DNA from 4 places in the Paenibacillus sp. FSL W8-0186 genome. Region 2 is predicted to be linked to each of the others. Evidence: riboswitches for the same ligand, from Rfam matches in the RefSeq annotation. Region 2 holds a riboswitch; each other region holds the start of a gene.
What was found. A riboswitch is a leader RNA that binds a small molecule or an ion and turns the genes downstream of it on or off. The one in region 2 is predicted to bind cyclic di-AMP.
Positions count from the first base shown of each region.

Region 1 (7,522 bases), 2.8 Mb from region 2:
GCCTTCCTGGGAGTTCGGCACGGCGGATACTTACGCTAGGAATGTCTATCACCGCGGCAAACTCGTTCTTCTGGACATCGAGCGGCAGATCGGCAACAAAGCCATGAATCGGGCGCTGTCCCTCTATGCGCGTAAATATCGGTTCAAACATCCGACCACAGCGGATTTTCAGCGGGTGCTTGAGCAAACGACGGGACGCTCCTGGAAAAATTATTTTAACGAGTATGTATATGATGGAAAAATGGCGGACTATGCCATAGAGAACATTGATATCTATCAGGTCCGGCAGGACAGCAATGCTCTGTATGAGGCCGTCGTAGACATCGCCCGCAAGGGCGGAACCTATGCGAAGGTGCCGATCCTCTTCACCTTCCAAGACGGGCATACCGTACGGAAGGTACTAGACGGGAAGGAAGAGCGTTCCCAATTGAAATTATCCTATAGGGAACCCCTCGCCTGGGCCATGCTCGACCCGGATTACACGCTGGTGCTGGAAAACAAACATATTAATAACTACTTTAAAGCCAGCCTGGACGAGAAGGTCAGCACACGCGCCAATGTCACTGTAACGAAGCTGCTCGAAATGCTGACCAGCTCATTCCTATGGTAAGCAGCTTACGATGTAAGTTTTGTTCGAGGCTTATTCGGTGCGGTGTTGCTCACAAAACTAGGTTTATGCTTACGATGCGAGTTTTGTTCGAGGCTTATTCAATGCGGTGTTGCTCACAAAACTTTTAGGAGGGAATACCATGCCCTATATTCGCAATGGGTGGAGCAGCGTCAAAAGACAGTTCCCCTCCGTCATCATTCTGTTCCTGTATCAACTGCTGTGGGGAGTATTTCTATATCGGCTGGTCAATACGGCCGTGGTGCAGGTGCTGCACCGCTATCCTGACCCTCCCCCCAACGATCTGAGCCGGCTTCTGTTTATGATCGAGGGGCAGAATAGATTTTGGCAAATTCCCGAGGTTCATCATTACTTATGGATGGTCATCGGCATGATTTTGCTTCGCCTGCTGCTCACTCCTCTGGTTCAAGCGGGAATCTTGTATGGATTGCTTCCTGGGGAGGAACGAGCGCCTGGCCTTCCACTTTTCCGGGGCATGCAGAAATTTTGGAAGCCTGTGACGCTGTTCTACTTCATAGAGCTAATATTGATTCTAATTCCTACGCTGTGGCTCTTGCCGAAAGCATACGCATCCCTGTCCCCCTTTCTCCAGGGAAACGGCAGCCACATCTCAGCTGCCCTCATCGCTATGGCTTATGCTGTCGGCTGGCTCTGCTACAGCTGGTTCATCCGCCAGACGGTGCTGTTCCTGCAATTCGGCTACTTATTTAGAGGCAATGCCTGGCCGTCCCTGCTCCTTTGCTGGAAGCATCTTCTTCCGGGACTTGGCATTTCCTTTATTCTGGCAGCCTCTTGCTCTATCATTTTTATCTTATTCGGTACAGTATCCTGGATCTGGACGGGTCTGCTGGCCCTTATTTTGCAGCAAGCATACCCATTCTTCCGCAGTGTTTTCAAAATATGGAAAATATCCTCGCAATATTGTCTATGGCAACAAAAAAGTTAAAATTTCTTCATCTTCTCTCCTCCCTAGAGCCACAAGGCCTCCGCGCAATTGCGGGGGCCTTATTCTATGCTTGCTATATAATTCTCGCAATTTAACCATTGCCAAATGATCCCTGCCTTGTTACAATAACAACAGTACTTTTTAAGTAACAGATTTGTAATCATTTCTGTCATAATTCACAAAGATGCATGACAGCATTGTCGAATAAGTTACAAAGGGTGTTAAAATCACAGCCGAATTCCCGTCACCGGGGAAACGGGGGAACCACTTTGGGTGAATTGATCTCGCTTCAGAGGGATCATAGGGGACCTTCAACCCGAATCCTTAAGCTAACCTCGTAGGCATTGGAAGGAGCATAACTTCTTTGAAGAAAAAGTTGGCTGTAGCTGCTGTAAGTTTGTCCATCTTGTTCACCTTAGGGGCTGGCAGCGCTTTCGCAGATTCTAAACTGGATTCAACCATCGAGTCCGCACTGGGCACGAAATATGTATCTGGCGGTACGAGCACCGATGGCTTTGATTGTTCCGGATTTACCTCTTACGTTTTCAAGAGCCTTGATATCAAGCTGCCTCGCACATCAGCATCCCAATACAACATGGGAACAGCTGTCAAGAAGGATGAGCTGAAGGCTGGAGATCTCGTATTCTTCAACACTTCCGGTAATGGAATATCCCACGTTGGTGTTATGGTTGATGGCGAGAGCTTCGCTCACGCTTCAACGAAGAAAGGCGTAATCATCAGCAAATTAAGCGAAGATTATTATGTCAAACGTTATGTCGGTGCCAAACGCGTCCTGAGTACAGACAAGTACGAAGAGGTTGCAGTGGATAGCCACGATCATGACGATGTAGAATAATACGTCCAGAAAACCTGTAACGGTTCTTGCCGAACCCACCTACAGGTTTTTTTATTCCCAAATGGTACAGATAACTTTACCAACATGCTGCAGCAGAGCCTTTCTTGCAAAAGATGGCCGTTTTTGTTAGAATAACCAAAGTGATAAGTTACAATCTTGTCATTATTGTTGCAAGTCGTTTCGTTTCGGGTGCATACAACTTGATAAGCCGAATTCCCGGCACCCGGGAGACGGGGGAACCATTTATGGGTGAATTGATCTCGCTACATAAGAGATGATAGGGAACCTTCAACCGAATCCTTAAGCTAACCTCGCAGGCCTTGGAAGGAGCACAACATCTTGAGAAAGACTTTAACAGCAGCGGCGACGAGCTTGGCTATTCTTCTTACGATGGGGACAGCAAGCGCATACGCCGACTCGGACACGACATTGAACAAGGCGGTTAATGCCGTCTACGGAACACCTTACAAGCTCGGAGGAACGACCGCAAAAGGTTTTGATTGCTCCGGATTTACAAGCTACGTCTTTAAGAAAATGGGTGTTAAACTAGCCCGCGTCTCGGCGGCGCAGTACAAACAGGGTACGCCTGTTGCAAAGGATCAGCTCCAGGAAGGAGATCTCGTATTCTTTAATACCACCGGCAAAGGAGTATCTCACGTCGGTATTTATATCGGCGATGGAAAGTTCGCTCATGCCTCTTCTTCTAAAGGAATCCGCACTGACAAATTAAGCAACAGCTACTACAAGAAACGTTACGTCGGAGCGAAACGGATCCTTAGCAAATACGGCTATGCTACCCACGCCGCTCAATCCTAATCACTCAACCTCATTTATGTCTACTGCTTTTACTTCACCGCCGCGACAATTCCTGCCAGAATTGCCGCGGCATTTTGTTTGGAATTCCATCGGTCTAACTTAATAACGAAGAGCTAGGGAAAAAGGTTGCAGTCATCCGCGCCATAGGTACTATTTTTTTGACGCCTTGCTAAACCGTTTACACTATAAATGGATGACCCTTCCTCATAATTCCCTTGACCATCAAAAATCTCTTGGCTAGAGCCTTTACAATAAAATAAAATCCCGTTACAGTGGTGGTAAAACGTTCGCGCCGGCGAAGTTCCATGGCACGGCATTTCCCATTTGTACAAGGAGGCGCAAGATGGATAAACGAGATATTCAGTTTCAGATCGTTCCTATGGAAGAGCATCATGGGGAAGCAATCAGTACTTGGCGCTACGATTCTCCCTATGATATCTATAGCTGGCTGCCTTGGGAACAAATGAAGGCTCTTGATGTTGAATTTGGAAATCCGGCCTTACGGGCAGAGCAGTATGTATCCGTTCTGGACGAGGAAGGAAATTTGGCTGGATTTGCCCAATATTTTCCTATGGAGAATGTCACCAGACTCGGAATCGGAATGCGGCCCGATTTATGCGGCCAAGGTTTGGGTAAGTCGTTTGTATTAACGATCGTTAAAGAGGCGCAGCGACGCGCACCGTCCAACGTCATTGATCTTGAAGTGCTCACCTGGAATACGCGGGCCATCCGCGCTTATCAGAAATCGGGGTTCGTTATTACCGATCTGTACGAGAAAATGACCCCAGGAGCAATATCCAAGCCGTATTATTGTATGGTATATCGGGGTGAACGTTTATAGCATGGTCTGCAAAGCGTCTGAGGACGCCATTAAGGCGGTCTCAGGCATAGATATGCCCATTTACACTTCTCTTCCGAAAGACGCCGTATGGCTTGATTCTGGCGCGCTGTGAGGATGCTCATAATATATTGTGAATTTTGAGCGATTATACGTGGAATTCGTTGCTTTTTTTGTCACAAATGCTATGATCAAAGGGCGTGTTCCGTTATAATAATAAGGTAGCTTACATAGGAGGGACGATTTGAATGCAAAAGTGGGTTATGAGCGGGCTATTCTTTGTCGCGTGTGCACTAGCCCTGGTGCTTATTTTTACTTTGCCCGGCAAAGATCAGGTGGCACAAGAAAATAAGACGCAAATGCCTGAAGTCACGTTAAACGCAGAGCAAGCGGAAGCCGTCATCAAAGCAAACTGCATCAGCTGTCACGGGGATCAACTGGAAGGCTTGGCTGGGCCGAATTTGCAGCATATTGGAGCCACCTTGTCAACCGAGCAGCTTTATAAGATTATTTCGAAGGGTAAAGGCTCTATGATGCCTGGCTTCAAAGATAAGCTGCAGGATGAGGAAATTGCAAATGTCGCGCTCTGGCTTGCAGAGAAGAAATAATGAGCATGATACAAATACGCCCACTAGGAAACGAAGCGTTCCCGGTGGGCGTGTCTCGTGTTTAATCCATGACCATCACAGCTATAAGCTTTTTTCGGGTGAATTCATTTTATCGTATGCTTCATTGTATTGCTCGGCTTCCTTAATATCTATGGCCGTGATTCCACCTGCTTCCCATGATGTCAAACGAAGCGTAACCGTTTTGTAATCGATCGTAATAAAAGGATGGTGGTTAAAGGCCTCTGAGATCGCCGCGACCTCGTCCACAAAGGCTATGCCCTTCATATACTCGGAGAAGGTAAATTTGCGAACGATCCAGCGTCCTTCCTCCAGCTCCCATCCCTCCAACTTTTCCAAATGCGCCTCAACTTCTTGTGGTGTAAACGGCATGTTTTTTTCCTCCCTGTTCTTTTTCAAGAACTTCCAAAACTATGTAGTACTTCCTGTACCTTTAATGCACACGGCTTTATAGGTAGTTATTAATTCTACTTTTGGATTATTGTTATTCTTCCCAGGCCATATTCATGCCTAAAGCCAGGAGATGATTGGCTGTTCCTAACTTCATATTTTACCACGCCCCAAGGCGCATGCAAAATCATTTCATTCCGCTAAACCAGCTTCACCGATGTCAGTTCCTCTTCGCCGATCAATACGTTAATGCGATGTGCCTCCGGGTCATAAATAACAACCGCACTGCCCACAGTGATCACCGGCTCGGAGCCAAGTCCGAAGAACAAATCCTCAGCCAGCGCCTCCAGCACCTCATGCTTCTCTTCCTTGGACAGACCCTCCCATTCTGCAGGCTCCATCTCAAAAAAAACATAGCAATCCGGAATACGGCCAACTGCCTCCGTAAATTCCGCCAAAATATATTCATATTCCCTTCCGTGCTTTACTCCCACGGGCGATTCGCTCCCTTCACGATCTCCTAAATAAGCCATTGTCTTATTATAAACGAAATTACCACTTAAAAAAAAAAGGATTTCTGTCGATAAAAAAGATAACCGTTTATTTTATTGGATGGTTTCTGTCTTTTCGCAAGGATGCTTAAGGACGAAAGCACGGTTTCAATTTATCTCAAGGACGAGGTGTATAATGGAAATTTCATCACTCATCGGTATTATTCTCGGTTTAGTCGCCGTAGTTCTGGGGATGTTCCTTAAAGGAGCTCCAATCGTCAACTTGGTTAACAACCCGGCGGCGTACATCATTATCTTGGTAGGAACCGCAGCGAGCCTGTTCATAGGCTTCCCTTCCTCGGAATTGAAGAAGATTCCAAAGTTGTTCAAGAAATTATTCGTTAAGCAAAAAATGATCAGCAAGGCAGAGCTCATCTCGCTCTTTATGGAATGGGCTACTGTTACCCGGCGCGAGGGGCTCCTGGCGCTCGAATCCAAGGTCGAGGAAATTGACGATGATTTCCTGCGCAACGGTATGCGCATGATCATTGACGGCAATGACCAGGAGTTTGTCAGCGATGTACTTGCTGAAGATATTGCAGCGACCGAAGAACGGCATCGGGCAGGGGCGCTCATCTTCTCCCAAGCCGGGATGTACGCTCCGACACTCGGGGTACTTGGGGCCGTTATCGGGCTGATTGCTGCCCTTGCAGATATGTCCGATATGGATTCATTGGCCCATGCGATCGCAGCCGCCTTCGTAGCGACCCTGCTCGGTATATTTACCGGTTATGTGCTATGGCACCCTATTGCGAATAAGCTGAAGCGCCTTTCGAAGCAAGAAATCGAAATCCGCCTGATGATGGTGGAAGGACTGTTGTCCATTCAATCTGGTGTCTCAACGATTGCCATCCAACAAAAGCTGGCTGTATTTCTGACTCCATCGGAGCGCGCCGGTCTATTAGACAAGGTAGGTGAATCCGGTGAGCAAAAAGACTAGGCATGAGCCTCACGAGGAGCATGCTGACGAATCCTGGCTAATTCCTTATGCTGACCTGATGACGCTCCTGCTGGCTTTATTTATTGTCCTCTACGGCATGAGCTCTACGGATGCCAAGAAATTCGAGGAAATGAGCCAAGCGTTCAGCAGCGTCCTTACCGGCGGAATTGGCGTGCTTGATCAGAACGCCTTCGAAAGCAACACCAAAACGAATCCGATAGCTAAAGACTCATCCGAAGGCTTGATGAAGAAAAATGAGCTCATGCGCAAAGAACAAGCGAACTTGGAGGCGCTCAAGAAGCGCCTGGACAATTACATTAAAGAAAACGGGCTCACGACACAGCTTGATACGCAGCTCAATCATTCACGCCTTATGATTACGATTAGCGACAACGCCTTGTTCGCGTCCGGCGACGCTGAAGTGAAGCCGGAAGCCCGGAAACTCGCCAAAGCCATTTCCACGATGCTGGAGCAGTTCCCTGACTACGAGGTCGTTGTATCTGGACATACAGACAACATACCGATTTCGACGAGCGAGTTCCCGTCGAACTGGGACTTGAGCTCAGGCCGCGCCCTGAATTTCATGAAAATTCTGCTGCTTAATGACAAGCTCAATCCGAAGATGTTCAGCTCGACCGGTCAAGGGGAATATCACCCTGTCGCCTCAAACAAAACAAGCGAAGGACGTGCCAAGAACCGCCGAGTTGAAGTATCGATTATCCGGAAATACCAAGAAGAATCGAAAACAGGCATTCCGGCGATTAACAAATAACCACCTGCCATGCTGACGAACACTCAGGCCCTGTTAGAGGCCTGGGTGTTTTGTTATGAACAGCTCCTTATTTCAATTCATAATTCAGCGCAGCCCCGAGCTCCTGCTTCTCTTGCGGCGTCAAATCACGCCATGTCCCGACCTGCTGGTTCCCCAAAT
Region 1 is NZ_CP150207.1:106,995-114,516, reverse strand. It holds gene MKX50_RS00530 (M1 family metallopeptidase) at 1-610, shown strand, start outside; gene MKX50_RS00525 (hypothetical protein) at 750-1,574, shown strand; cyclic di-AMP (ydaO/yuaA leader) riboswitch at 1,796-1,933, shown strand; gene MKX50_RS00520 (C40 family peptidase) at 1,939-2,430, shown strand; cyclic di-AMP (ydaO/yuaA leader) riboswitch at 2,627-2,765, shown strand; gene MKX50_RS00515 (C40 family peptidase) at 2,770-3,246, shown strand; gene MKX50_RS00510 (GNAT family N-acetyltransferase) at 3,590-4,087, shown strand; gene MKX50_RS00505 (cytochrome c) at 4,333-4,692, shown strand; gene MKX50_RS00500 (4a-hydroxytetrahydrobiopterin dehydratase) at 4,774-5,082, opposite strand; gene MKX50_RS00495 (hypothetical protein) at 5,301-5,594, opposite strand; gene motA (flagellar motor stator protein MotA) at 5,788-6,591, shown strand; gene motB (flagellar motor protein MotB) at 6,575-7,363, shown strand; gene MKX50_RS00480 (pseudouridine synthase) at 7,431-7,522, opposite strand, start outside.
Region 1: it holds a riboswitch for cyclic di-AMP, as region 2 does, so the genes downstream of both, MKX50_RS00515 (C40 family peptidase) here and MKX50_RS13385 (3D domain-containing protein) in region 2, are expected to answer to the same signal.

Region 2 (7,522 bases):
TAACCTGGCCTCTGTTAAAATACCTTGGCATGAGCAGTCCCATAGCGTAGTCATGGATATAGCTCCCCTAAGTATGACGATTTGGAAGAAGACGTTGAAGCGACAAACTGCTTCAGCGAAGAGGAGGACGAAGAAGAAATGAAGATTCTGTTCGCCGCGGCGGAAGTTGCGCCGTTCATCAAGACGGGTGGCCTTGCCGACGTCATTGGAGCATTGCCTAAAGCGCTGCACGAGGCCGGACACGATGTCCGGATCGTGCTGCCGAAGTACCGGGATATGTCCGCTGCTTACAGTGACCTCCTTGAACACTGGGGGGCGGTTGAAGTTCCCGTTGGCTGGCGCCGGCAGTACGGTGGCATCGAGTATTTGGCTTGGGAGGAAATCCCGGTTTATTTTATCGATAACGAATACTACTTTGGCAGGGAAGGAGTGTACGGCTACTGGGACGATGGGGAGAGATTTGCATTTTTGAACCGGGCTGTGCTGGAGATTCTGCCTGCGATCGATTTCTGGCCAGACGTACTGCACTGTCATGATTGGCACACCGCGATGATTCCCCTTTTACTAAAGGAACACTTCCGCCATCAACCTAATTACGCTGGCATTCGTACCGTATTCACGATTCACAATTTGCTGTATCAAGGGCTATTTCCTGACGAGGTGCTTGGTGACCTGCTGAGCTTGCCGCACACTTATTATACGCCGGAGGGCGTCGAATATAACGGTGCTGTAAGTTTTATGAAAGCAGGCTTGGTGTTTTCAGATCACGTTACAACAGTAAGCCCGACTTACGCGGAGGAAATCAAGACACCGTATTACGGTTACGGGTTGGATGGACTGCTCCGTTCTCTCGGGGACCGATTGTCGGGAATTGTCAACGGCGTGGATACGAAGCTGTACAATCCGGCGACAGACGAGGTACTGGCCGTCCGGTACAAGTCAAGCGCAAAGAAAAAGCAGGAGAATAAGGAGGCTTTGCAGGAGGAATTGGGTCTGCCTGTATCTGCCAGGACGCCTCTCGTAGCGATGGTTACGCGGCTTGTTGAGCCGAAAGGTCTTGATCTGGTCATCCGCATTTTGGACGAGTGGCTGGCCTCTGACGATGTTCAATTCGTCATTCTTGGTACAGGCGACAGGGCGTATGAGGATTGGTTCAGGGAAGCGGCGCATCGTCACCCTTCAAAGCTGTCGGTGCAATTGCTGTTCAGTGACGCATTGTCCCGGAAAATATATGCGGGCAGCGACCTGTTCCTGATGCCCTCCAAATTCGAGCCCTGCGGAATTAGCCAGCTGCTGGCGCTGCGTTATGGCAGTATCCCGGTCGTTCGTGAAACCGGAGGGTTGAACGATACGGTGAAGTCCTACAACGAGGCGACCGGAGAAGGGAACGGATTCACGTTTGCGAATTTCAATGCCCACGATTTGCTGTACACATTGCGCCGGGCCATCGAATTTTATCATCAGCAGGATCACTGGAAACAGTTGCTTCGCAATGCCTTTGCAGGAGATTACAGCTGGGCGGTGTCGGCCAAGCAATATATCGATATCTATGAACGAGTTGCAAGAGATGCCTGAACAACGGCAAATCCCCCAATCCTTCGATTCAACTCGAGGAGTTGGGGGATTTGTAGTTTCCAGCAGATCACGCCAGCTAGTTCAGCATACGGCACAGTATGCGGTATCCAAACGGATCAAGGCTGATATTCATGATGCCTTTGTCCGGCATCACGCGTTCGCCTGTCAGAGCATCATACCAGTCGTTCGTGTCCATCGGATGCGACAGCGTACGCTTCTTACCGGTATTGTTCATCCAGATCGTAAAATGGACCTTGTCGTCGAGCCGCTCGTAAATGATACAGGGATCATGAATGTCCGCATGCAGGAAGCGGAAGCGGCCTTGGCGCAGTGCGGCGTGTTTCTTACGCAGAGCAATCATCAGTTTATAGAAATCATACAGCTCGCGATCCTGTTTATGAGGATCCCAGACCATACATTTGCGGCAATCGGGATCGCCATTTCCTGATATACCGACTTCATCGCCATAGAAAATGCATGGTGTTCCCATATAGGTGAAGAGAAAGACGACGCAGAGCTTCAGTTTACGCTTGTCATGTCCTACGCTGGTCAGCAGCCGCGGCGTATCATGGCTGCACAGCATGTTGAAAATAACCTCATTGGTTTGCTGCGGATAACGCATGATGAGCGAGCCCATTTCATTGGAGAAGCTGTACCCGTCCATGCCTCCGTTAAAGAAGGTTAGCACTTTGTCGGCGAAGGGATAGTTCATGACGGAATCGAACTGATCCCCGAGCAGCCAGTTGAGGGAATCGCTCCAGACCTCTCCGATAATATAAGCATCCGGATTGGCCGCTTTGACGACTTTTCTGAAATCGCGCCAGAAATGATGGTCAATTTCATTGGCGACGTCAAGGCGCCACCCGTCAAGATTGATTTCTTTGATCCAATATTCCGCTACGCCAAGCAAATATTCCTTCACTTCAGGATTCGCAGTGTTGAATTTCGGCATATTGCCAAAAAATCCGAACGTATCGTAAGTGGGAATGCCGTTCTTTATGGACACTGGGAATTCATTAATATGGAACCAGTCAATATACTTGGAATCCTGCCCATGCTTCAGCACATCCTGAAAAGGAGGAAATTGCTCGCTGCAATGGTTGAACACGGCGTCCAGCACAACTCGGATCCCTTTGTCGTGACAGGCCGCGACTAACCGCTTTAACAGCGCGTTGTCCCCAAAATGAGGGTCGACATTCTTATAGTCGACGGTGTCGTATTTGTGATTGGAGGGGGAGGTGAACAGTGGTGTGAAATAAATAGCATTAATACCCAGGTCGACTAAATCGTCTAAATGATCCAAAACACCTTGCAGATCGCCTCCAAATAAATTATCGATCTTTGGCGTTCCTCCCCAGGGTTCCGTTGGCTTAGGATCGTTAGACGGGTCGCCGTTCGCAAAGCGCTCGGGCATAATTTGATAAAACACAGCCTCTTTGGCCCATTCCGGTACTTTGAAAACGTCAATCTCATGAATATAAGGAAATTCGTACAACTCGCCCGGCGGAGTAGGCGGCTCATGTCCGATCCCGCTGTCCTGCATATAAACCGTTTCGCTGCCGGCAACCAGTTTAAAGGCGTAGGAGAGCCGTTTGTATTTCGGCTTCACGGCGATTTCCCAGTAATCGAACATCGCGTCATGGGCCGCTTTTTCCATGGCCAATTCTTGATAGGTCCTCTGCCAGTCGTACTTGTCCCCGGTCATGGCGAATACTTGCTCTATATCGTCTCTTTTGGTGCGCACACGCAAATGAATCGTTGTCGGATTATAAGCATAAGCCCATTTATCGCGAGGCACGTGGTACAAAGCTTCAAGCAGCATGCGGCCACCTCCTTAACATCTGCTACAGCTAATTAATAACCAACTCTTCCTTGGTATGAACCATTATTCCCTGAATAAGAGGAGGCCATGAGCCGCGTTTTATAATGTATAAAATCATTGATTCAGGTAACGCGATGATGTGATAAAGTTCATTGTTATTGATAAAAGGAATGAAACAGGAGGGTTCGAAGAGTGGATTTTAATGGCAATCATATAGGTTCTATTCGGGAAATGATCTAAATAACATGAAGAAGAGCAATTGACCGTGGGTATAATAGATGCAGAAAGGATGAAAGAAAAATGTCGAAAATTTCTTTTGCATATATATGCATAATGATCTATAATTAGCCCAGTGAAATCATGAGACGATGATTAATTTTCATAACTTAGCAAGGAGAGAGAGACATGAAAAAATGGGGTACATTATTGATGGCGGTGCTGTTGCTTACGACTGTACTGGCAGCTTGCGGACAAGCCAAAGAAACCAAGGACAGCTCGCAAGGAACTGACACGCCGGCAGCAAAAAAGCTGGTTCTTGGATTGAGCGCCGATTTCCCGCCATATGAGTTCCATATCAAGAATGACAAAGGGGAAGACGAGATCGTCGGATTCGACGTGGAAATTGCTAAAGAAATCGCCAAGGATATGGGGGCAGAGCTCGAAATCAAGGATATGGTGTTCTCATCCCTGCTCAATGAGCTAGGCAGCGGCCGGGTGGACATCGTCATTTCCGGATTGAGCCCGACGCCTGAACGTGCGAAAGAAATTGAAATGTCGCAAATCTACTACAACGCCAAACAGGCAGTCGTTGCCCGCGAAGCGGACAAAGATAAATATTCCACGCTTGAATCGCTGGAAGGCCTTAAGATCGGCGTTCAGAAGAGTTCGATCCAGGAGGACATCGCTAAGGAAATTCCCGGTGCGAAGCTGACCTCTCTGGCGAAGATTTCTGACATCATCATGCAGTTGAATTCGGGGCGTGTTGATGTAGCTATTATCGAGGGCCCTGTTGCCGAATCGTTCGTGAAGAATGTTGACGGCATCGTCATTACCGATGCGGAGCCGGTAACGGAGGATGAAGGCTACGTCGTAGGCATTAAGAAGGGCAACAAGGAGCTGCTGGACCAAGTGAATGCCACATTGGATCGCCTGATTCAGGACGGCAGCATTGAGAAATTCGTACAAGAAGCCAGTGATCTGTCCATTAGATAACTTGGCGTTGGCAATGCGATGAAAAGACAACCTGGCAGAAAATAGCGGAGCAAATTCGCTATTTTTCTGTTTTTTAACGAAACGGGCGCTGTAATTGGAGGTATGATAGGCTTATGAACTTTTTTACTGATTTTGCAACGATGTTTTGGGAATACCGTAGTTATTTTCTAACCGGACTGCAATACACGCTATGGCTTGCCGCGTTAGGCGTATTGTTCGGGTTCATTCTCGGATTGTTTGTCGCTTTGATCCGGATGTCTCCATGGGGAATCATACGCTTTATCGGACATGCCTGGGTTGAGTTTCTACGTGGAACGCCGATGCTAGTACAGCTGATGATCATTCACTACGGCTTGTCTTACATGTTCGATATCAATTTTGATCCGATTGAATCGGGGGCGATTACGCTGTCCATTAACAGCTCGGCTTATTTAGCGGAAATATTCCGCGCGGGCATTCAGGGCGTAGACCGCGGTCAAAGCGAAGCAGCGCGTTCGCTCGGAATGACGCAGGGTCAAACGATGCGTTTCATTATTATTCCGCAGGCGATCAAAAACGTGCTGCCGGCGATTGGCAACGAGTTCGTCGTCATCGTCAAGGAATCGTCGATCGTTTCCTTTATCGGGGTGACCGAAATTATGTTCCAGGCAGGCGCCGTTCAAGGGATTACGTACAACGGCATGATGCCGTTCCTGATCGTTGCCGTGATGTATTTTATCGTCACTTTTACGCTTTCCCGCATTTTGGGCCGTTTTGAAAGGAGGCTGCAGGCTAGTGATAACCGTTAAGAATTTGCATAAAAAATTCGGCCAGCTGCATATTTTAAAAGGCATTGACCTGGAAATCAACCGCGGCGAGGTCGTTGTCGTTATCGGGCCGAGCGGATCGGGTAAAAGCACCTTCCTGCGCTGTCTGAACCGGCTTGAGGAGCCGTCCAGCGGCGAAATCCATTTCGAAGGAGAGCTTATTACCGGTAAGAATCATAATATTAACAAAACCCGTGAGAAGATGGGTATGGTATTCCAGCATTTTAACCTTTTTCCTCACAAAACGGTGCTTGAGAATATTATGATGGCTCCGCTCCAGGTGAAAAAACAGGCGAAGCAGGACGCAGAGGCCTTCGCGCTTCAGCTGTTGCGCAAAGTGGGTTTGGAGGACAAGAGCGGGGCTTACCCTTCCCAGCTGTCAGGAGGACAGAAGCAGCGCATCGCCATCGCTCGCGCCCTGGCGATGGAGCCGCATGTGATGCTGTTTGACGAGCCGACGTCCGCACTCGATCCCGAGATGGTGGGCGAGGTTCTGGAAGTCATGAAGGAGCTGGCGACAGGCGGGATGACGATGGTGATCGTCACGCATGAAATGGGCTTCGCCCGCGAGGTCGGCGACCGCATCTTGTTTATGGATCAAGGCGTTATTATCGAGCAGGGCAGCCCGCAGCAGGTGTTCGGTTCGCCGCAGAATCAGCGGACGCAGGATTTCTTAAGCAAAGTTTTGTAATTGGTAATTAGAATAGCATTGCGAAGGCATGACCACGGGTCATGCCTTTTTGGTGCTGCCTGCAATAATTTAAATTTTTGTTACGGTTTCCGTCCATGTTTTTTCTTGATAAATCCTGGTTTTAATACCATTGGTAACATTTGCATGGCCCATAGGTTACAAAATTGTGATATATTCATTACGGCCGAAACACTGCCAAGGCAGGTGCGGGGGACGACTTATGACGAGCAATGCAAGTACAAGGTGACAAGCATGGCATGTCTTGGGGTGAAGCGCTGATGATCCGGCGCCGGGAGCTATCCTTTTTTCCGAATCCGACAACTAACTCCGCAGGCCAAGTTAAAGGAGGAGCATCATGTTTAAACAACGTAAAAGTCTTCGCAAATTGGGAATGGGGATTAAGTCAGCGGTGATTGCAGCAGGGTTGTTAGGTGCGCTGCAGGCCGTACCAGCATATGCCGATTCAGTACATACGGCGAAGAATGGGGACACCTTCTATTTTCTCGCCAAGCAGTACGGGGTCAATTTGGACAAGCTGATGAAAGCGAATCCGAGCATAGAAGCAACGAATATTTACGAAGGTTTAAAAATAACGATTCCGGGACAAAACATGCAGGCGCTTTCCGTCTCTGGAAGCGAGGCTCAGCCGCTCTCTACGCTAAAAGTATTAACGGCGGACCGGGTCGTACAGGCCTGGGGCAAATCGTTTAACTACAAATCCACAGTAAAGGTCAAAGCGACAGCTTACTCTGCGGCTGCCAGCGAAAACGGGAAATGGGGCCCTGTCGACTATTATGGAAATCCTTTGAAGCTCGGAACGATCGCCGTTGATCCAAACGTCATTCCGATGGGCACCAAAGTGCTGGTCACCGGACACAGCCATCCTGATTTGCCGAAGAACGCCTTCGTCGCCACAGCGACCGACCAGGGCGGCGCGATCAAAGGGAACCGCATCGACATCTTTATTCCGGCGAGCCCGCAAAAGGTTAACGAGTTTGGTTATCAGGATGTCACGTTATATGTGCTGGATTAATACAAATTTAAGCCATGATTAGATCATATTAAAAAAGGACGTCCACTGCGAGATCTGGGGATCTGCAGGGATGTCCTTTTTTTGCTTGCAAGCAGGTGCTGCTTATAGTGCTTTCTTATAAGATAGCAGCTGGGGAATCGTTACGAAGCGATAGCCACGATTCCGCAGCACCTTAATAATATCCGGCAGAGCCTCGATAGTTCCCGTCAAATTGGAACCCGTACCGCCCCCGGCATGCTGCAGCACGATGGATCCCGGACCGACGGCGCTGAGCACGTTACGCTTGACCTTCTCTTTGCTTAGCGCTTTCCAATCGAGGGAATCGACGTTCCAGTTAATGATTTTGTAGCCTTGCCGCTTGGCCCATTTGAGCTGCTCCTCGT
Region 2 is NZ_CP150207.1:2,976,120-2,983,641, reverse strand. It holds gene glgB (1,4-alpha-glucan branching protein GlgB) at 1-142, shown strand, start outside; gene glgA (glycogen synthase GlgA) at 139-1,575, shown strand; gene MKX50_RS13405 (alpha-glycosidase) at 1,652-3,397, opposite strand; gene MKX50_RS13400 (transporter substrate-binding domain-containing protein) at 3,803-4,609, shown strand; partial or broken gene MKX50_RS13395 (amino acid ABC transporter permease) at 4,750-5,397, shown strand; gene MKX50_RS13390 (amino acid ABC transporter ATP-binding protein) at 5,384-6,106, shown strand; cyclic di-AMP (ydaO/yuaA leader) riboswitch at 6,279-6,456, shown strand; gene MKX50_RS13385 (3D domain-containing protein) at 6,462-7,139, shown strand; gene MKX50_RS13380 (polysaccharide deacetylase family protein) at 7,242-7,522, opposite strand, start outside.

Region 3 (7,522 bases), 2.6 Mb from region 2:
TATTACAGCGTTGCCCGTAATCACTGTACTTACTTCGGCAACCAGATTTTTTATGGTACCATTAACGATAATTTCTGTATCCGGTGCCCGGTTTACAACGGTATTGAAATTGCCGTCCAATTTGACTTCCTGTCCTGCGAGAATGTCTGCTGATATTTCAACAGTCTCAAATCCACCTCCAGTGAGTTCTCTGGTAACCAGCATGGCACCGCTCTCTAATACAGTGACAGAAACAGAGGTGCTGCCTGTTGCAAGAATACGAACCTGGCCATTATATTTATTAACTATAAGTGCGCCTCTCACATCTACATTATTAAAAATAATTGAATTTACACCACCGCCTTGCACATGAACCGTTCCAGTGATTTCAACATTTTCAAGTGTTACTTCACCTTCACCGACTCCTTGCGTGATGTACAAATCCCCGGCAATTTTCATATCTTTCAGAACGACATCTGATGTATTGATTACCACATTCCCGTGCACATCTTTGGAATATTCGCCCGGACGTGAAATCAACGTCTGAATCAATTTATTAAACAAGGTTACCGCTTCAGCCCGTGTCAAATTGCCTTTTGGTCTAAATGAACCGTCCGGCATGCCGCTAATAACTCCTTTAGATACTAGCCCTTCAACTGCGCCTTTAGCCCACCCTGCAATTTGAGTACTATCTCCGAAAATAGGTGATTGCTCTCTACTATCAATTTGAAATGTCTCGGCGATTAATAGAGCTGCTTCCTGGCGAGTAATTTTACTCTGGGGCATGGCCTTCCCTTCCGTTCCTTTTAACACCCCTGCAGTATTCAATTTAACAATAGAGTTATAAAACCACTGGTCCTTATTTAGATCGGAAAAATTATTATTTCCTTGAACTATGTATTTAACAATCCCGTCAAGCATAACTGAAAATTCTGCTCTGGTTACTGGATCATTGGGTCTAAATTCTCCATTATAGCCTTTAACTACTCCATATCCATTCCATTTTTCAATCGCAGCTTGTCCCCAATGGGAAGACGTATCCCTAAATACTGAAGGAATAGGCTGTAAATCTACCACCGACGTTGAATCAGTATGATTATTCATTATTGCCGATGCCGCAGATGCTGGTGTAACACTAGAAATGACAACAACTACAGCGGTCAAAAACGATATTAATCTCCTTTTTGCTTTTAGCATCATGTTATTCTCCTTATCTTGTTATGATTAATCCCTACCATTTACCCTTCTATTATACTATTTTCCAAGGAAAACATAGGAAAAATTACCTACTAATCACTTTAGTACACGTCATCCGAAAAAGTCAATTATTAGAACTATGTTTTTGCTACGAATAACAGCAAACCACTTTTTTTCTTCATCCCAAACATTCGCCCTTGCAAAATGAACCGCGTGTCATTATTATCATTAAATAAATGACACGAGGTTCATTTTATGGAAAGGAGCATGATGATGTCACCTAAAATTTCAGACAGCCAAAGAGAAAAGCGCAAGCAGCAAGTTCTCGATGCTGCCAAGCGGGTGTTTTCGGAGAAAGGATACGGAGCAGCTACGCTGAAGGACATTATTGAAGAAACCGGCATGAGCCGGGGCTGGATTTATTTATATTTTCAGACGAAAGAAGAAATATTCGAGGCGCTGCTCGACCATCAGGACGCCGAGCACGAACAGTATATCGATGAATTGCTCCAGACTTCAGCCAATGTCTGGGATGTCATCACAACCTTATATTCACAGCAGCAGGACGAACTGCTAAAGCCGCCCCGCGGCGGGATGCTGCCGGCCTTTTACGAGTATTTTCTGATTGGCTGGCGGGATGCGGAACGCAGCGAGCTGCTGCTGCAGCGCTACGAAGAAGGGATTGTCCGGTTCGCGGCGCTGCTGCAAAAAGGGGTAGATCAAGGTGAGTTTTCGCCCGCCATGAGCGTATCCGACATTTCGAAGCTTGCCGCCTCTTTCCAGGAAGGCATTCTGACCCATACGATCACCGTCGGTCCGGAGACGGCCAATACGCAAATGCAGCAAGAGGCGCTGATTCAATACCTGCACCGCTTGCTGCATTCCTGAGCTTGACGCAGACCATATTAGAAGGATTGATGTGATGATCTCACTCTTTCGGAATAGAACATTCACCAAGCTATTCCTTGCCGCATTCGCCTCGCAGCTTGGCACCGTCGTGGGCAACATGGCCTTTGCCTACTATTTGGTAGACCGGTACAGTGAACGGCCAGCCTTGGCTACCACGGCGGAGCTCATGTATTCTCTGCCAACCCTTGCAGTATTCTGGTTCGTCGGTGTCATTGCCGATCGGATCGACCGCAAATTCATTGACTGTGCAAGCTTCCTATTGTCCGGTCTGCTGATTGCCAAAGGCGATTTTCCTGAACATGCCCGCATGCCTAACGGCCGCAACCGCATCCGCGACATCCGAATTCCTCTGCTTCTCAAGGATTTTTGGCTGGGACTCCGTTATATTATGGGCAACCGGCTGCTTCTGGTTCTCATCTCCGGCTTCCTATTCTTTGGCATCGTCAACGGTGTGTTCGCCATTCTGCCGATTTTCTCCATGAAATACAAGATCAGCCCAGACAATTACGTGGTCCACTCTTCATTAACTACGATATTTCTCGGTGCGGGCTTCCTCATCGGCAGTGTCATCGGCCTCAAGCTCATTCGCCGTTATACAAGAATCCCGATCCTCATTGCCGGGTTGTTCATCTCCAGCGTCCTTATTGGGGGCCTGGGCTTCACCGACCGGATCGAGGTCTATCTTCTGCTTGTGTTTATAGAAGGGATCGCTATCGCCCCCATAAACATTGCTCTCGGCAGCTGGATGCCGGAACTCGTTCCCCCGCAAAATATGGGCAGGGTAAACGCCCTGATCGAGCCTGTCATGATGCTCGGACATTCATTAGCGTTAGGGTTTGTAGCCCTAGCCTTCCCGGCCTGGGTCTCCATTACCTGGCTGCACTATCTTCTTGGCATTTGTACGCTCGGCGTAAGCTTCTATTATCTGCTTGCTCTGCCTCCCCTGGTGCGCAAGCGTGCTAGTCAGGCGCACGAGCAGGAGCAGAAGCCAAATCCAACAGCATCTCATAGCTGATACGATCGATCCAGCCGCGCCCAGGGCGTTATTTTTTCAAGTGATAAGGCACTGTTGTGATGATGACATCCTTGCGGTAGAGCAGGTAGGTGCGGATCATTAAGCTGGTCTGGTTATGCAGGAAGTTGTGCCAGCCCTTCTTCGGAATGAACTGGGGAATGATGACCGTCACCTGGTAATCGTTCTCGCTCGCTTTCCGGTGTACCGTGTCGATGAATTTGCCCAGCGGCGTAATGATGCTTCGATAAGGGGAGTACAGCGTGACCAGCCTGACGTCCGGCCGCCAACGATTCCATTTCTCCTCAAAACGGGCGATATCCTCTCTCTCGAACGGAATATACACAGCGATGATCTGATCCGGCGACAAAGATTTCGCGTAATTCAGGGAATGGTCAACGACGTGCGTAATTCCCGATACAGGCAAAATAATGACGTTCCCCGTGATAGGTACCGCCGGCTCGCAGGTTGTTAGCCGCAGCTGATCGCCCACCGCTTCATAATGCTTCTTGATCCGATAAAACATCCAAACGATCAATGGCAAGAAGATCAGTACCGGCCAGACTCGTGTAAATTTTGTCAAAAAGAATACAAGTGAAACTGTTAAGGAGATCAGAGCGCCGATGGAATTAATAATCAGCTTAGGGACCCAGCCCGTCGGCTTCTCGCGAATCCATTTCATCATGATCCCTGTCTGCGATAGCGTGAACGGAATGAACACGCCAACTGCATACAGCGGGATAAGCTGCTCCGTCTGCCCCTGGAAGGCAATAATCAAGATGATAGATAGCAATCCCAGGCTGATAATGCCATTGGAATAACCCAGCCGGTCGCCCCGTACCGTGAACATTCTTGGAATGAACCGGTCGTTGGCGAGGTTCACAGCCAGCAGCGGAAAAGCTGAATACCCCGTATTGGCTGCCAGGATCAAGATCAAAGCCGTCGTGCCTTGGATAAAATAGTACACAGCATTTCTGCCGAAGGTATGCTCGGCAATTTGCGAGACGACCGTCTTCTCCGGATGAGGCGCAATCCCGTAATAATAGGCCAGAAATACAATGCCCGAGAACAGAATTGCAAGCAGGGTTCCCATCGCCAGCAGCGTTTTGGCCGCATTATTCGGCGCGGGCTCCTTAAAATTCGGGATGGCGTTGGAAATCGCCTCTACCCCGGTCAAGGCCGAGCTTCCCGAGGCAAAAGCGCGCAGGATCAAGAACAAGGTCATGCCGGCCACAGGCGTGCCGACCGGCGCATGCAGCTCCGGCGGGACATGGCCCATCGCAATATTGTATAGCCCTACGGCAATCAGCAGGAATAAAGCCATAACGAATAAATACACGGGATAAGCCAGAATCGTAGCGGATTCGGTAACACCCCGTAAATTCAGCAAGGTGAGGAGAATGACAAACACAACTGCGATGATGACCTTATGCTCGTGCAGGCTTGGAAAAGCCGACGTGATCGCATCCGTCCCCGCAGACACGCTGACGGCAACGGTCAGAATATAATCGACCAGCAGGGAACCGCCGGCAATCAGGCCGGGAAAGATCCCCAGATTCTGCTTGGAAACGACGTAGGCTCCCCCGCCGTGAGGGTATGCAAAAATAATTTGCCGATAGGATAAAATAAGAGCAGTCAATAATACCAATACGCCGACCCCGATCGGGATCGAATACCAAAAGGCCGCTGTACTGACGGTAACCAGCACGAGCAATATTTGCTCCGGTCCGTAGGCTACCGACGATAAAGCATCGGATGAAAGAATGGCCAGCGCCTTCTTCTTATTCAGCTTTTGTTCCCCTAATTCCGTCGATTTCAACGGCCGCCCAATCAACAGTCTTTTGATTGACATCTTATTTCCACCACCAGTTTGAGATATGGGACATTTTGTATCGTACCCTCTTGGTTTAGCCATTATCCGTTCAAACCAGTAATCCTATCCCATGCATTCGCACGAAAAAAGCCGCAGGAAAGTTGGCCTTTCCCGCGGCTGCTCAAAAAAACTTGGGCACGCGACAAATTCCTCTTTCGTAACGCTTACGAGGTTAGCTGACGGATTCGGGCCTGAAAGTAGCCCTACACTTGACGTTTACCTGATCCAGATCAAGCGATTCACCCCTGGGACTTACATGCATATGCGCATCCCTCTGGTTCCCCCGTTTCTGACTGCAGAATTCAGCGATAAAGGATTATTCAATGTATAAACCAGTTCGTCATGAATGAAATCTTACTCCCAAAAAAAGTATCTGTAAACAAATAAGGAATCCAGATTTGGCGCAAAAATAACCCTTCCTGCCTCAAAAGTGCGCTTACATTTCCCACGCTCTTGGAGTGGCTCGTTTTTTTGAATATAACCTCGTCGGTTTGACTACGTGGCAGACTAGGAGTAAGGAAGCAGCAGCACGGGTCTAAAGTATATGGCTAGGATGGTGAAACGGCATTATAAATGGGCCTATCCACCGTAGGATAAAATGCAAAAACGTATTAATATAGGAAGGGTTTGGAAATACGTGGAACGTGGAGAAGGAGAGAAAAATTCGTGAAGATCAGCAGATTGATGTATTTACTGTTATCCATTCTTGTATTGATAGGGTTAAGCGCCTGCCAATCCTCCAAAAGCGGGCCAGCACAACAACCGCCAGATACAGGGGCCGTACAGAACATGACTGCCGGAGCCCAAGGCCATGATGAGCAAAGGCCTGAATATTTGCCGGCGGATTTCCCTCTTCCGGACGATGTCAAGATCAGCACATCCCACTCTGAAATCAAAGACGGCAAAAAATCGGTGCTGCTGATTTTCTCAACCGAGGAAGACATGGCGACGATTACCAAGTTGTACAAGGATTATTTCAAATCGCAAAACTTGGATGATTCCGGTCAGACCATCGGCGATAAGAATATTATTATTCAAGGCGACAATCCCGATAAAAACGAAAGCTGGTCCATGATTGGCGGACGATTGTCCTCGAACGAAGGGGTCATTGAGTTAAACGTGACATGGACGGAACTGTAAGAATAGTAATACGAAATGGAATTTATGTATCTAATTATGCTCTTAATGCATGCTTTAGGGGATTAGATGGGTTTGATGGACCTAAAATCAAGAATCCTGCCGTGATTAGCCATTTCTCTTATTCTAATGACATGAAGTCCATCTAAATCTATTCTTCCTTCTATGCCGCAGAGATTAACTGCTATACATCCATTTACTCTAAGTTGAGCAATCCAACAGAAGCTGGCTACAAGTCCGCATAGTTAAAAAAGAATTAAACGCATGAGCCATCATCACTGGTCCATCGTTTAATTCTTTTTTTGCAATTAATGATTTAGTTCAGCTTCTGGCCGCAATTCGGACAGAAGTTCGCCCCTTCATTCTTGGCGCCGCAGTTCGGACAGAAGTTAGGGCGTTTGCCTCCTTCGGAAGCAGGAGCCGCCGGGGGCTGCTGGCTGTGCTGCTGATTGTGCTGCTGGGGTTGGTTCTGGCCTGGATTCTGATTTTGATGCATGTTCATGTTCTTCATCATTTCGTTCGCCATGGTCATGCCCATCATCATGCCCGCCATATCCGAGGCCATGCCGCCGCCCTGCACTTTGCCCGAAGCGATGCCGTCCGTCATGCTGACCTGCTGGTATTTCTGCAGATTGCCGATCATTTCATGGGACGCCGTCTTCGTGATCATATCCTGGATTTCCTGAGGATAGTTAAAGCTCATCACCTGGAAGCCGGTAATCGTCATACCGTTGCCCAGCATTTCCATATCCAGGTCTTCACGAATCCCTTTGGCAATTTCCGAGGCATTCGCCTGCAGATTGAACATGTCCTTGCCTTCCCGGCTGATCCACTTCATGAGCAGCTGATCCAATACAGAAGTGATACGGATTTTGACATCCTCCACGAGATAGCTGCCTTTCATCCCGGCGATATTATCAATCAGCGACACGTAATCGCTGACCTTGAAGTTGAACGTTCCGTTGGCGCGAATCGGCATGCCGCCCGGCAGCTGAGGCGTCGGAATCAGAATCGGATTCTGCGTTCCCCATCTAACCGTAAATTCCTTCGTGTTAACGAACAGAACCTCCACCCGCATGCCGCTGTTGAAGCCGAATTTGAAGCCTTTTAACGTGGATAAGAAAGGGATGATCTCCGATTCGATGTTGTATGAGCCCTCATCCTTGAAAATCCCTTCCACCTTGCCATTATTGACGAAAATCGCGTCCTGGCCGGCGCGGATGATCAGTTTACTGCCCTTCTTGATCTCCCGGTTGCTCCACTTCCAGAAGATCATGTCATCTCTAAACTCTTCCCATTCTACGACGTTCGCGAATTGATTTCTGAAGAATCCCATCTTGCTCTCCCGTCCCTTCGATTAGAATTTCCCTCTGCTGCCGCTATGCGAATGGCCGCCGCCGGTAATACCACCGCCG
Region 3 is NZ_CP150207.1:336,843-344,364, reverse strand. It holds gene MKX50_RS01550 (S-layer homology domain-containing protein) at 1-1,179, opposite strand, end outside; gene MKX50_RS01545 (TetR family transcriptional regulator) at 1,432-2,064, shown strand; gene MKX50_RS01540 (MFS transporter) at 2,099-3,100, shown strand; gene MKX50_RS01535 (APC family permease) at 3,129-4,949, opposite strand; cyclic di-AMP (ydaO/yuaA leader) riboswitch at 5,116-5,288, opposite strand; gene MKX50_RS01530 (hypothetical protein) at 5,637-6,110, shown strand; gene MKX50_RS01525 (SPFH domain-containing protein) at 6,424-7,443, opposite strand; gene MKX50_RS01520 (TPM domain-containing protein) at 7,465-7,522, opposite strand, start outside.
Region 3: it holds a riboswitch for cyclic di-AMP, as region 2 does, so the genes downstream of both, MKX50_RS01535 (APC family permease) here and MKX50_RS13385 (3D domain-containing protein) in region 2, are expected to answer to the same signal.

Region 4 (7,522 bases), 1.6 Mb from region 2:
CAAAGCCTCAAAGCTGCTGAATTTATCACAGCCGGCCCTGTCGCGTAAAATAGCCAAGCTCGAGGAGGAATGGGGCGTCGCGCTTTTCGAGCGGAAAGGAAAGCGGCTTGAGCTGACCCGCGTCGGCCAGGAGGCTTACATCTACGCCATGGAGCAGCGCCAGCGCCATCAACATTTCCTGCAATCGGTCTCCCGCTTTAAAACGGCCGAACGCAGGGTCATCACGCTCGGAGCGAGCCTGACAACGATTCAGACGACTCTCCCTCCGCTCGTGACCGCGCTGATGAACAAATCGCCGGACATCGAAGTGAAGCTTGTTACCGGCAAAACCCATGAAATCGTCTCATATGTCCGTGATAAAAGAGTTGATCTCGGCGTCGTCGCTTCGTCGATTTCCGAGCAGGGCTTGAAATGCATCCCTCTGTTCCAGGATCATCTGGAGCTGGTCGTCCCGCGGAACCATGCCCTGGCCGGGGAAAAGCCGGCCGCCATGGAGGATATGAACGGCCTGCCTATGATCATTTTCTCCAAAGGGACATGGTACCGGAAGCTGATTGATGACCTGTTCGGGCGCTACGGCATCATACCGGATGTGCGCATGGAAATCGATTCCTTCGAAGCCATTGTGCGTCTCCTCCCGACATGCCGGGCCGCTGCGCTGCTGCCGCAATCGTATCTGAGGCCCCAACTGCTGAAAGACAATGAACTGGTAGCTCTGCCAATGAAAGAGCTGGAGCAAACGCGCCGGGAGACCTGTCTCATTTATGGCAGCAGCTCGGAGCTGACTCAAGAGACCAAAGAGTGGATTAATGATATCAAGGGCAGTCTGATCCATGCCTTGGAACTGGAGTGATTTTAGCGTATTCTTCTAACGTTTGCTTCATTACGATGATTCACGAGGGTGGAAATGGGGTAATACAACGAGTTGAGCCTTCCTTGAGAATACATTTCATCCGCAAAGAACCAGTTAAGTTCGGAGGTGTCCATCCATGAGAACGTTTCGTACCCAGCTCACCTTCCATTGGCATAATCACCGCAAGCGGCTGTTATGGTTTGGAGCTATCGTCCTATTCCTTGATTTTTGGCTGATTGCCGGATACGGCATATATGAGCCCGAAAATGCAATCGCATTGGTGATGAATAATAATTTTGCCGCAATTTCTATTTTCATCCTGCTAACCGCTTATATTACTGCCGCCAGCTCTTTCCCATTGTTAATGGGCTTGGGCTGGACGCGCAAGCAATACTATTGGAGCAGCCTGATCTATTTCGCTGCCTTCAGCATAGCGGTATCCCTTGCGCAGACGCTCCTTGTCGCGGCGCTCAGGCAACTGCTCCCGCTGATCACCTTCGATCCGGGCACTGCCGTCATTTCATATGGCATGCTATGGTATTCGCAGACTGCAGTCTTCTTCCTCCTGGCCATGCTGTTCTTTCTGACGAGTACCTTGATGTACCGGTTCGGTTTGTTCTGGGGCGTCGGATTAATCGTTGTTTATATTCTGAGTCTAGATGCTCTTCGTACGAACAATCCCACGCTCATCGATGCGACGGCCAAGACACTGGTAGATATTCTCCCTCCCCATTTCGCCATCGCCATTTCCATCGGCGCGGCCTTCATCTGCTGGCGGCTGTACCGAAGCGCTGAGCTGAAGTCTTTCTGAAATAAGCGGCAAAAAAGAGCCAAATATAAAGGAAGCTGTGTCCGCCCCTCCCGGCTGACTCAGCTTCCTTTGCCATTGTATCCGTCACTCGTCCTCGTTAATGACAGCTTCAAATCTATCGATATTCTCATTAGAACCGATCATGACCATAATATCTCCGGCATTCAGCACATCCATCGCGGTAGGGGCGACAATGACTCCCGTTTGTTTATGGATCGCAACGATGCTGCAGCTGTAATTCACACGCGGATTGATCTCGCCCAGCGTTTTGCCGGCCAGGCATGCAGGCACACTCAGCTCGACGATGCTGTACTCCTTCGACAGCTCGATATAATCGAGCAAATTCGGCGTCACCAGCTGATGCGCCACGCGAACCCCCATATCTCTCTCTGGGAAAATAACCCGGTCCACGCCAAGCTTCTCCAGCGCCCGGCCGTGCAGGACGGAAATCGCCTTTGCGACGACCGTTTTGATGCCCAAATCCTTGAGCAGAATCGCCGTCAGGATACTCATCTGAATATCACTGCCGATGGCCACAATGCCGCAATCGAAATTACGGATACCCAGCGATTTCAGCATATCTTCATCCGTAGCATCAGCCGCGACGGCATGGGTTAAATAAGCGCTCATATCGTTGACCAGCTCTTCGTTCAGGTCGACGCCAAGCACCTCATATCCCAGATCCATTAACTCAAGCGCCAGGCTGGAGCCGAAGCGCCCCAGGCCGATCACCACAAACTGCTGCATTTTCATTGATTGGTCGAACTCCTATCCTATAATCATTTTCCCTTCGGGATAACGGTATAATTCCTTACCCTTTTTCGGACCAAGCGCATACGCCAGCGTCAAGAGACCCAGGCGGCCGGTAAACATCATGAAGCATAAAATAATTTTGCCGATATCGGTCAAATCCAGGGTCAGTCCCATCGTTAAACCGACCGTGGCAAAAGCAGACGTCGTCTCGAACAGAATGCTCAGAAACCCCGCTTCCTCGGTCGTGGATAATATCATTGCCGCCGCTATGACGAGAAACAGCGCCAGCATCGTAATCGTGACGGCCTTAAAAATCCGCTCCTGGGACAAACGATAGCGGAAGAGCACCATATCATTGCGTCCGCGAATCATAGAAATGACCGCGCCAACCAATATCATGAACGTCGTCGTCTTGATCCCGCCTCCCGTCGAGCCCGGGGAAGCGCCGATGAACATCAGGATGATTATGAAGAATTGGGTGGCCTGGCGAAGAGTCCCGATATCCACTGAATTTGCGCCCGCCGTCCGCGTCGTGACCGACTGGAAGAACGAACCCCATATTTTCCCGCTCCAATCCAAAGAGCCCATCGTTTTGGCATTCGTAAATTCGAATATAAAGATGACGAGCGCCCCGATGATAATAAGCGATCCGGTCATGGACAGAACCACTTTGGAATGCAGCGACAGCTTGCGGCTGCGGCGGAAATCCGCGAGCTCGGACAGCACAATAAAACCGAGCCCGCCCGATACGATCAGAAACATCGCTACGAAGTTAATGAGCGGATCGTCCACATAACCCGTCAGGCTGTGGAAATTTCCGAATAAATCAAAGCCGGCGTTATTGAACAGTGACACCGCATGAAACACTCCGTAGTAGGCGGCCCGTCCTAGCGGCATGTCAAACGCCCAGCGAATCGCAAACAATAAGGCGGCGCTGACTTCAATGACCAGGGAATACATCAGTACCTTGCGTATGAGGCGCACGATGCCCTCCATCGTATTCTGATTCATCGCCTCCTGCAGCAGAAGGCGGTCCCGCAGTGAAATCCGCCGCTTGAACACAAGGGAGAAGAGGGTTGCCATCGTCATGAAGCCGAGTCCGCCGATCTGAATAAGCGTCATAATTACGATTTGGCCGAATGTTGAAAAATAAGTCCCTGTATCGCGGACGACAAGCCCGGTGACGCAAGTGGCCGAGGTCGCCGTAAACAACGCATCAACGAAAGGAAGAGATTCCCCGGTTGTGGTGGCGAGCGGCGTCATCAGCAGGAGTGTTCCGGCCAGTATAATCGCCGCAAAGCCAAGCACCAATATACGCGGTGGTGATAATTTAAACCATTGGGACGGCATCGTGCTCACCTCCTCTTTCCTTGATCTGCGTTCCTCACATTTATACCCCTTTATTATGGACACTTTGGCAAAAGAAAAAAGCACTGGAAATCCAGAGCCCTTTCGGTAATGGTTCCTGCTGCAATACGCCTACGAGGTTAGCTGACGGGTTCGGGCCTGCAGAGCAGCCCTATTCGCCTCCTGCGCCGGACTTTCCGGTCCGTGCAGAGCCTGAGAAATTCACCCCAAAAAATTGGTTCCCCCGTTTTCCATTGGAAATTCGGCCGATATTCTTTTCAATTCTTTCATTTCACATTTTCATTCCATCTCTATGAATTGGATTATAAGCTTAATTAACGTTCACCACAAAGCTTGATTTACCCGAAATACCATGAAAATCACCTTTGCCGCCTGAAACGGAGCTCGCCATCCTTCATTCTCTGAGCCATACTGTATTTTTGCGGAATTATTGCCTCTTTTCTGCGCTTGGCTCGTTCGATTCTGGCGATTGCTCCATGCTTATGATAATCTTTACAATGATATCCATTTACACTAGAGCAAAGGGGTTTTTGAATGTTATCCAACTTTTCGTCCGCAGGGCGAACTCCGAAGCGCACCACGCTTCGGGTACTGGCCGCCGTAGGTTTCCTCATTTTTCTGGCCCTGCAGGTTCTGCCGATGGCCACGCCGGATTCATTGCAGCAAATTCAGAAGACGATCACCAAGCAGCAGGCGAAGGAAATCGCTGCCGAGTTCGCCGCTTCGACACTGGAGCTGCCTGTAACATTGGACGATGCTTTGGTTACATACGAATCTCGATCGGACATATATGGTTACTTAACCCGAGCGGGCCTGATGAAAACTTATATGCAAAATTACGATGAACAGTTTCCGCTCGAGATATTTCGCGTTCGCTTCGAGCCGCCAGACGGCATCCTTAGCGCCTTAACCGTGGACGTTAACATGTATGGCGGCAGAGTGGCCGGATTCGAACGTATCGAAACCTACAGCAACGCCACCAGGGATCTGCTGCAGAAGCAAGGCATCACGGGCGGCAGGGGGTTGCAGGTCACGGAGGGAGACTTGACGCCCGAGGACAAAGAAAGCCTGGCTGCTCCGTATCTTAAGGCATTTGACTTCGATCCCGCTCAACTGAAGATCGAGAGCGCCGAAAACGAATCGGGTCTGATCTACGAAATTCCGGGCTATGAAGCCGGTCAATCCCGCGGGCTAATCGAATTTCGCTTCCAAGACGGAACCGTGTCCTCCATGGAAGCATATTTCGATCCCCCTGCCGCTCATCTGGAGTATGTAAAAGGCCAAAAGAAGCTGGCCAGCTGGTTCACCTGGGTTGGCTACGCCCTATTCACCTTCGTGCTCGGCATTCTGGCGATCATCTACAGTGTGAAGACCAGACCGTTTTCTTCTTTTCTGCGCGGCCTGGTTCTGTCCACTGCTTACTTTATTTTTACGATGGTCGGAGCGGTTAATATGCTTCCGATGCTGGAGAAGGACGGGCTCGGAACAGAGGTCCTGATCCTCGGCTTCATCGTGCAAGGCGCACTCACTTTGGTAATATCGGCCTCTATTTACTTCTCCCTGATCGGAGGAGACGGACTCTGGCGCAAACAGGGGCTTAATTTATGGGCCAGAGCCAAGGAGCCGGGATACGGGCAGCATGTCCTGTTCTCGATGCAAAGCGCCTATTTGTGGGCTTTGATCCTGCTCGGGGCGCAATCGGTCATCTTCTTTGTCCTTGGACACACGATCGGCACCTGGTCAACGACTGATGCCACCCAGTCGGCCTACAACATGCTCTATCCCATCCTGTTCCCCTTGCTCGCCTGGGTAGCAGGGATCGGCGAGGAAGCTGTCTATCGCTTGTTCGGCATCCCGATGCTGAAGAAAATATTCCGCAGCACGTTCGTAGCCAGCTTGATCTCATCGATGATTTGGGCGTTCGGACATTCCTTGTATCCGATTTATCCCGTCTATTCACGCCCGATTGAATTGACGATTGTCGGGCTGTTGTTCAGCTTTGTTTTTCTGCGCTACGGCTATATTACCGCCATGTTCACGCATGTCATCTTCAACAGCATTCTCATGTCGCTCAGCCTTATGCTGATGGGCGGGGTGCTGAACTGGACCGCAGGGATTGTTTACATCGCTCTGCCGGCGATCGTAGCCTATGTTATATATTTGTTCAACCCGCCGGGCCGGACGGAGAGCATTCCGCCGGTACAACGCAAAGAAGAGGAGCCGCAGTTTACGACTCCTCATCCCGAAGGGCATTTATAATCTGATTGGCGAGCTTGTCGCCGATCGAAAGAGGCCGAAAGTCTTCGACGGAGGCCTCTTTTATTTTTTTGAGCGAACCGAAATGCTTCAGCAGCAGCTTGCGCCGCTTCTCTCCGATCCCCGGGATCGCGTCCAGCCGCGAAGCCACCATCGATTTGGCCCGCTGCTCCCGGTGAAACGTAATCGCGAAGCGGTGAACCTCCTCCTGAATGCGCTGCAGGAGATAGAACTCCTGACTGTCACGAGGCAGATGCACCGGCTCCGGCGGATCTCCAACCATGAGCTGGGCGGTTCTGTGCTTATCATCCTTGACGAGTCCGCACACGGGAATGAACAAGCCCAGCTCGTTCTCCAGCACGTCAACCGCTGCTGAAATTTGGCCTTTCCCGCCGTCCACGACGATCAGATCCGGCTGCGGCAAATTCTCTTTGAGCACCCGCTCATAGCGGCGGCGAATCACTTCCCGCATCGTCTCGTAATCGTCTGGACCCTCTACGGTGCGGACTTTGTATTTCCGGTACTCTTTTTTCGCCGGCTTCCCGTCAATGAATACGACCATGGCGGATACCGGGTTCGTTCCCTGAATGTTCGAGTTGTCGAACGCCTCGATCCGCGACAGCGACTCTAACCCGATCGCAGCGCCTAAATTTTCAGCTGCCTTCGAGGTGCGCTCCTCGTCCCGCTCTATGAGCCGGAACTTCTCCTCCAGGGACACCCGGGCATTCTCCTCGGCCATGGAGATCATTTGCCGTTTCAGCCCCCGCTGCGGCACCAGCGTCTTGACGCCAAGCCACTGCTGCAGTTCCGCGGCCCCGCTGATCGCGTCCGCGCCTTCCTTGGCATCCGCCTCTGAACCGTCCTCTCCCGTTTCCGTGCCGGTTGGTTCCGCCGGAAGCAGGATCTCCTGGGGCAATGCCGGGTTATCGCTATAATATTGCGTTATAAACGATAGAAAGTCCTGGTAGGCCTCGCCGTAGAAAGGAAATGCCGAGGCATGCCGTTCGATCATTTTTCCCTGGCGCATATACAAGATTTGCACGCACATCCAGCCTTTATCGACAGCATAACCGAACACGTCGCGGTCTTTGGCGTCGGCCATCGTAATTTTCTGCTTCTCCATCAGCGCATCGATGCTCATAATTTGATCGCGCAGCTCTTTGGCCCGTTCGAAATACAACTCCTCGGCCGCTTCCTGCATTTTGCGCTGCAGCTCTTTTTTGATCTCTTCATGGCCGCCGCTCAGGAAAGATTGAATTTCCTGCGTAATTTCATCGTATTTCTCCTGCGGCACCTCCTCCACACACGGCGCCATGCATTGGCCGATGTGGTAATACAGGCAGACCTCTTTAGGCATCACGTTACACTTGCGCAGCGGGTACATGCGGTCCAGCAGCTTCTTCGTCTGTTGGGCCGCATATGCGTTCGGATAAGGACCGAAATACTTCGCTTTATCCTTAAGCACCCGCCGGGTAACCTCC
Region 4 is NZ_CP150207.1:4,572,063-4,579,584, forward strand. It holds gene MKX50_RS20355 (LysR family transcriptional regulator) at 1-853, shown strand, start outside; gene MKX50_RS20360 (DUF4052 family protein) at 990-1,664, shown strand; gene MKX50_RS20365 (TrkA family potassium uptake protein) at 1,749-2,417, opposite strand; gene MKX50_RS20370 (TrkH family potassium uptake protein) at 2,433-3,767, opposite strand; cyclic di-AMP (ydaO/yuaA leader) riboswitch at 3,879-4,042, opposite strand; gene MKX50_RS20375 (type II CAAX endopeptidase family protein) at 4,320-6,044, shown strand; gene uvrC (excinuclease ABC subunit UvrC) at 6,013-7,522, opposite strand, start outside.
Region 4: it holds a riboswitch for cyclic di-AMP, as region 2 does, so the genes downstream of both, MKX50_RS20370 (TrkH family potassium uptake protein) here and MKX50_RS13385 (3D domain-containing protein) in region 2, are expected to answer to the same signal.